Regions from separate parts of the Paenibacillus kyungheensis genome, predicted to be linked through region 2. Evidence: predicted binding sites of a transcription regulator. Region 2 holds the regulator's gene; the other holds the start of a gene.
What was found. The regulator NrdR, encoded in region 2, represses ribonucleotide reductase genes. The targets are predictions, from matches to a motif close to AACACNATATATNGTGTT.
Positions count from the first base shown of each region.

Region 1: nrdI (class Ib ribonucleoside-diphosphate reductase assembly flavoprotein NrdI) is a predicted target of NrdR. The motif match lies at 1,511-1,528, and genes of this name have one in related genera.

Region 1 is NZ_CP117416.1:1,016,138-1,019,574, forward strand. Features, by position in the region: gene PQ456_RS04470 (glycoside hydrolase family 64 protein) at 1-1,068, opposite strand, end outside; gene nrdI (class Ib ribonucleoside-diphosphate reductase assembly flavoprotein NrdI) at 1,718-2,086, shown strand; gene nrdE (class 1b ribonucleoside-diphosphate reductase subunit alpha) at 2,073-3,437, shown strand, end outside.
Region 2 is NZ_CP117416.1:1,687,110-1,690,546, forward strand. Features, by position in the region: gene mutM (DNA-formamidopyrimidine glycosylase) at 1-410, shown strand, start outside; gene coaE (dephospho-CoA kinase) at 420-1,016, shown strand; gene PQ456_RS07370 (lytic transglycosylase domain-containing protein) at 1,013-1,576, shown strand; gene nrdR (transcriptional regulator NrdR) at 1,700-2,179, shown strand; gene PQ456_RS07380 (LysR family transcriptional regulator) at 2,388-3,269, opposite strand; gene PQ456_RS07385 (tautomerase family protein) at 3,436-3,437, shown strand, end outside.

The DNA of each region.
Region 1 (3,437 bases), 670 kb from region 2:
ACCATTTACCCCGAATGCGCCATGAATCGGTGCTACGATACGATATGGAGCTTGTACATCGGCAAGAGATTGGAAGGTAGCCGGAACTTCACTCCGATACTTACTAAATAGACCTGCACGTGTCTCGGATTCCAATTCGCCTACCGTCTGATCATAATTACCTGCACGATTGACAAGGCGGTGTTGTAAAGGAAATCCAAAACCATCTACACGAGTAGTATTTCCATGATATCCTGTACCGTCTACAGTAAATTCAACAAAGTCGAAATAGATATTACGGTTCGGATCAGCCGTATTATTAATATCAGGTCCTGCGAATCCATCATCATATGTTTTGATATAACATGGAGAGCCTACACAGATAAACATCCGCCCGGAATCAATTTTGGGCATACTCACCCAATTGATCTGACTGATCGTGCTATAAATGTTAGCGTAATTCACTCCGTTCTTGGTTAAATGCCCTGTCGCATTGTTAAGAGCCGTCGAGATCGGTTTCAATTGACCATTGTTATCAAGATAACTCCATTGCTTGGTGGCAGGATTAATTCCTAGAATCCCCCAATAGATCTGATTGTCGGCATAAGCACCTTTGGTACCATTTAATAATTTGAAAGATAATGCTCCATTCCCTGTAGCGCTTGGTATAGATGACGCTGGGATACTGTAGATCGAATTGTCACCTGTTCCAGGATTGGGAGGTGGGGTTGAGCCTGTTGTGACTGTATAGCTAAATTTCGATGTGTCATAAGCGGCTGTTCCATTATTGTACGTAAATGAATATTGGATCACCTGACCTGATGATACACTGGCGACATTTTGTACATAACGTTTAGATCCACTGTCATACGTCATTCGTAGATTTTGCAGATTACCCGAGTTCACCGAGTAGTGCACATCGACCCAGGAAGTATTTACGTTGGAAGAGAACCAGATAGTGGCTGTCGTCCCGGATGTAGTAACCCCTTGAGTATAATCTGCTGCTGATACCGAAGATGATGCTGGTGGAAAAAGACTGCTGACAAGAACAAGCATAGATAAAAGCAAGAAGTAACCCATTTTCTTCATACACATATCCTCCTATTCAAATTGTATGCGATTCCACGTTCGCTTTTAATTATTTCAATATATGGTAATAAATACAATACAAAAAGCATGTGTAATTCTCCTGTGTATTTCTATGCTAAGATTTCTTAAATTAAAGAAATTTTTATTTGCTTTTTTGTTCAATAACAGCTAAAGTTTTATACTTGAGCGTCTAAATAGACCGGAATTTATGTTCATTTTAGAGTGAATTTATGTTCACTGCATAATCTGGAAATGTTCGGCAAAAGTTAAACGATATGTACTATATCTAGTATGTCAAGAAAATTATTTTTTTATAAATGATTATCGCGATGTATGTAAAATACGTGTTCAAAGAAGTGCCCGTTTTACTTGATATTTTGAAAAAATAGACCGTTTTTAAGGCATGTTTGGGCCAAGATGTAGACCTTCAGTTCCTATTGACAACACTATATATAGCGTATATCTTTGATAAAGCCTTCTATATATTGCGGTTACGATGTTTGAGCAGGTAATATATAGGTTATAGCTAATTATACGCGCTAGAGTAGATAACACTTATATGATATTAGATCATTGTTATCTGTATTTATATAGTGATTGAACGGATGAACAGTACTACATATTGAACCGAGAAGGAGATGTCACAACCATGCTAATTGCTTATGATTCCAAAACAGGCAATGTAAAACGATTTATCAACAAATTAAAATTACCTGCTGTACAAGCTGTACAGATTGATGAGGCGCTGACGTTGGATGAACCTTTTGTACTGGTAACGTACACAACTGGATTTGGTCAGATTCCTGATAAGGTAGTTCATTTTTTGGAGAGAAATCACAATCGCCTGATCGGAGTTGCAGCAAGTGGCAATCGCAATTGGGGAGACAAATTCGCTCGGAGTGCTGATCTAATCTCAGAACGTTATAATGTACCGGTTGTGTACAAGTTCGAATTAGCAGGTACAACAGGAGACGCACAACGATTTCAACAGGAGGTAGATAAAATTGCGGCATATTGAATTGAACAACTTACTGATGCAACGGGACGAGAGTGGATTTTTCCGTTTGGATAAAGATAAAGAAGCAGTTGTAGAATATATGGAAGAGGTAGCTCGTAAAAGTATCAACTTCCCGGACACCAAAACGAAAGTACGTTATATGATCGATAACGATTATTATGAAGATATGTACAAAAACTATACTTCTCAAGATGTAGAAGAAGTATATGCGATTACACACAGTTATGATTTCCAATTTCCATCTTATATGGCGGCTTCCAAGTTCTACACAGATTATGCAGTGAAAACGAATGACCGTAGTCAATACTTGGAACATTATGCGGATCGTGTCGCAGTCGTGGCGCTTCACTTGGGACGCGGGGATGCGGATAATGCCAAAACTCTTGCCAAATCCATGATGGAACAACGTCTACAACCAGCAACACCAACATTTTTGAATGCAGGTAAAAGTCGTCGTGGTGAAATGGTTTCTTGTTTCTTGTTAGAAATGGATGACTCTTTGAACTCGATTAACCATGTACTGAACACTTGTATGCAATTATCCAAAATTGGTGGCGGTGTAGCGGTTAACTTGTCCAAACTTCGTGGACGCGGTGAGCCGATCAAAGGTGTTGAAGGTGCAGCAAAAGGAATTATGCCTGTATTAAAACTGATGGAAGATGCTTTCTCCTATGCAGATCAAATGGGTCAACGTAAAGGTTCTGGGGCAGCGTATTACAACATTTTCGGCTGGGACGTTATGGAGTTCTTGGATAGCAAAAAAATCAATGCAGATGAGCGTACACGCCTCAAAACATTGTCAATCGGTCTTGTTGTACCGAATCGCTTTTACCAATTAGCAGCAGATAATGAACTATTGCATGTATTCGCACCTTATAGTGTATACAAAGCGTATGGTAAATATCTGGATGATCTAGATATCGATGAAATGTACGATACATTGCTTGCTGATGATCGTGTCAAAAAGAAAGCAATCATGAGTGCTCGTGATATGCTAACCAAAATCGCAAGTGTACAATTAGAATCCGGTTATCCGTATATTATGAACAAAAGTAATGCGAATAACGGTCATGCACTAAAAGATATCGGATCGATTCGTATGTCTAACTTGTGTACAGAAATTTTCCAATTACAAGAAACATCTGAGATTACAGATTATGGTCAAGATGATGTTATTCGTCGCGATATTAGCTGTAACTTGGGTTCACTTAATATGGTAAACGTCATGGAACTTGGCAAAATTCGTGAATCCGTTCATGAAGGAATCATGGGTCTAACATCGGTTAGTGATATGACAGATATCGCTAATGCACCGGGTGTAGCCAAAGCAAACCGTGAAATGCACTCTGTA
Region 2 (3,437 bases):
AGCAATTTATCCATATGATGAGCAAGCGCCGTACGATGATTAAGCCTGTATTGCTCAATCAGAAGTATGTGGTAGGGATCGGAAATATTTATGTCGATGAAGCGTTGTTTCGTTCGGGGATTCATCCAGAGCAGATTGCTAATACATTGTCAGCAGAGCAATTAACCCGTCTGCATGAAGCGATAGTATCCACACTTGCGGATGCTGTAGAAGCAGGGGGATCTTCGATCAAGTCCTATGTAAATGGTCAAGGCGAAATGGGCATGTTCCAGCACAGTCTACGTATTTACGGTCGTAAAGCAGAACCTTGTTATGAATGCGGAACACTTGTCGAGAAGACGGTTGTCGGCGGAAGAGGAACACACTTTTGTCCGGTGTGTCAGCCGCTACCTACTCGTCAGAAACATTGAGGTGATATCATGAATATCGGGTTAACCGGAGGAATCGCCACAGGTAAAAGTTCTGTCTCGGCATGGTTATCATCCAAAGGAGCCAAGCTGATTGATGCGGATCTGATTGCGCGGGAAGTGATGATGCCGAATCATCCTGTGCTGTCTCAAGTGGTAGAACGCTTTGGCGCAGACATGTTGCAAGCAGACGGAACACTGAATCGCAAAAAGTTAGGGGAACATATCTTCACCCATCCAGAAGAACGGAAGTCGCTTGAAGATATTACCCATCCAGCGATTCGTGAATTGATTCAGACACGTACGGTAGAGTTAGAACAGCAGTATCCAGATACACTGGTTGTAGCAGATATTCCGCTGTTGTTGGAAGCCAAAGGGGTCTATACGTTTGATCAGATTATGGTCGTATATGTGCCTCAGCCTGTTCAATTACAGCGTCTGATCTCACGTGATGGACTTACTGAAGAACAAGCCTGGAAACGGATTAACGCTCAGATGGATATTGAGCAAAAGAAAAAAGTAGCTGACATTGTAATTGATAATAGCGGTACCCTTGAGGACACGTATGCTCAATTGGAACAGTTCTGGCAGAGTAAAGGTCTTTCATGAAGAAATTGGTTCGTAAACGATTTCTTTTACCGCTATTCGTGCTTGTTGTGATTGTGGTTTTTTTCAATAGTCGCTGGCTAGGATGGATTTATCCGATAGAGTATAAAGAAGAGATTCGTGCGCATGCTTCTGCTTATGAAGTCGATCCTTTTCTAGTCGCTTCTATTATTCGAGTCGAGACTAACTTTAAGCCCAGTATGGAATCCAAAAAAGGCGCACTCGGTATTATGCAACTGATGCCGAATACGGCGCAATGGATTATGGAGCAAGCGCACTTGGACAACATGTCACTGGAAACGGTCAAGCATGAGATCGATCCGAATATTCAGATTGGTACATGGTATCTTAGACAGCTTAATCGTCAGTTCGGCGGTAACAAAATTGCTGTAATTGCTGCCTATAATGCGGGTCCTGGTAATGTAAAATCATGGCTAAGTTCCGGCAAATGGGACGGTACATTAGAAGATGTCAAAGATATTCCTTTCGGGGAAACGAGACATTATGTCCAACGTGTATTATATTATTATAAGCAGTATACTGAATTATACGATGCCTTTTAGATCGAACAAGCACTATGTTGGATTCTGTAACTCATATTTACTCACATCCTGAATATATATGCATGAACTTAACTGAAATGATGTCCGAATGAACGGTTGGCGAGAAAGGAAGTGACGTGAGCAATGAAATGTCCATATTGCAGTCACAATGGAACCAAGGTGCTGGATTCCCGTCCAGCCAATGATAATAAATCGATTCGTCGTAGACGTGAGTGTGAAAGTTGCAATCGCCGTTTTACGACGTTCGAGATGGTGGAAGAAACACCGCTAATTGTGATCAAAAAAGATGGAAGTCGTGAAGAATTTAGTCGCGACAAAATCCTGCGCGGTCTGATTCGCGCTTGTGAGAAACGTCCGGTATCGGTAGATCAACTGGATATGATCGTCTCTGAAGTGGAAAAAAGTCTACATACTACAGCGATGGCAGAAGTGGAAAGTCGTGCTGTAGGCGAATTAGTCATGGAACAGTTGTATCCTGTCGATGAAGTAGCTTATGTGCGGTTTGCTTCGGTATATCGTCAATTTAAAGATATTAATATGTTTATGAAAGAACTCAAAGGTCTGCTGTCAAAAGAAGACGAGAGCGATAGCTCAAATAGCTAATTCCTGTTAGATCGCATTAAGATTGCTAATAAAGGTATGAACGTCTATTGTATATTTCAAAAAAAGAGCACTTCTACAGTAACAAGTAGAGTGCTCTTTTTGGCATATTGCATATTCTTGTGATCCCATATTTATACATGGCGATTGCGATATGGGAGCATGGAAGCAACGAATATTTATGATTGAATCCATATCGAATTGAAGCTTACTATTCACGGAGATTTTTAAAATACTTCCGAACTTCTTCTACAAACAGTTGCTGCATACCGCTGTTATATTTGATACGCCGGGGTTGTAAAATGCCAATCTGCAAATGGTGATCTACAGAAGGGAAAGGTAAAACAGTATACGTATCATCTACACTCAAAGAAGACGGTACAATCCCGATCCCATTTAATTGTTCAGCATAAAGCGGAATTAAAGAAAGTTGATTAATTGTGTAAAATAACGGTTCTTGCTCATACGTTCTAAAAGCTTTTTCCACCTGAAAGCGATACTTGCACGACGATTGTCCGATAATCAACAAATGTGATAATAACTCGTCGATAGTCACTGCTTGGGTATTCGCCAATACATGATTAGCCGGTATAATCAGCGAGATTGATTCTTGTTGTAAAGGTTCAAATACATAATCGTGAGACGACTCCGAATCTGCACATAAAGCTAACGATATTTTCTCCTGCTGTAGACACTCTTGCAAAAAATCCGAATTACCCACAGTAATCTCATAAGTGATTTTGGGTCGATATTGCCGAAATTGATATAAAATAGCTGGCAAATAACGATCTGCCCATGTCTCTGTGACACCGATCCGTAAAGTACCTATTTCTTCTTCATTCAATTGCTTGGCTATATCACCAACATACCGCCAGTGATGGATTAATTGATCGACCTGTTCAGCAAATCGTTGCCCGGCAGGTGTTAAGGTCGCTTCCCAATTACGATAAAACAAAGTCAATCCTAATTCTTTTTCTAATCGTTTGATCTGGTTAGTAATTGTTGATTGAGCATAATTCAGCTTTTCGGCTGCTCTAGCAAAAGTACCTTCTTGCATGACGGTCTGAAAAGCAATCAATTCTGTTAGATCCATAATGCACCTCCTTAGTACATTTTCCTTTTGTTATCTTCATCGGTAAAATGAATGATCTTTATGATTATTATCTATTATATAAATAAAGAGAATATAGATACAATCATAGTATTCATAAAAGCTTGTATCAGTATCAACCAATTCAATCGTATGGAGGATCAGCGATAT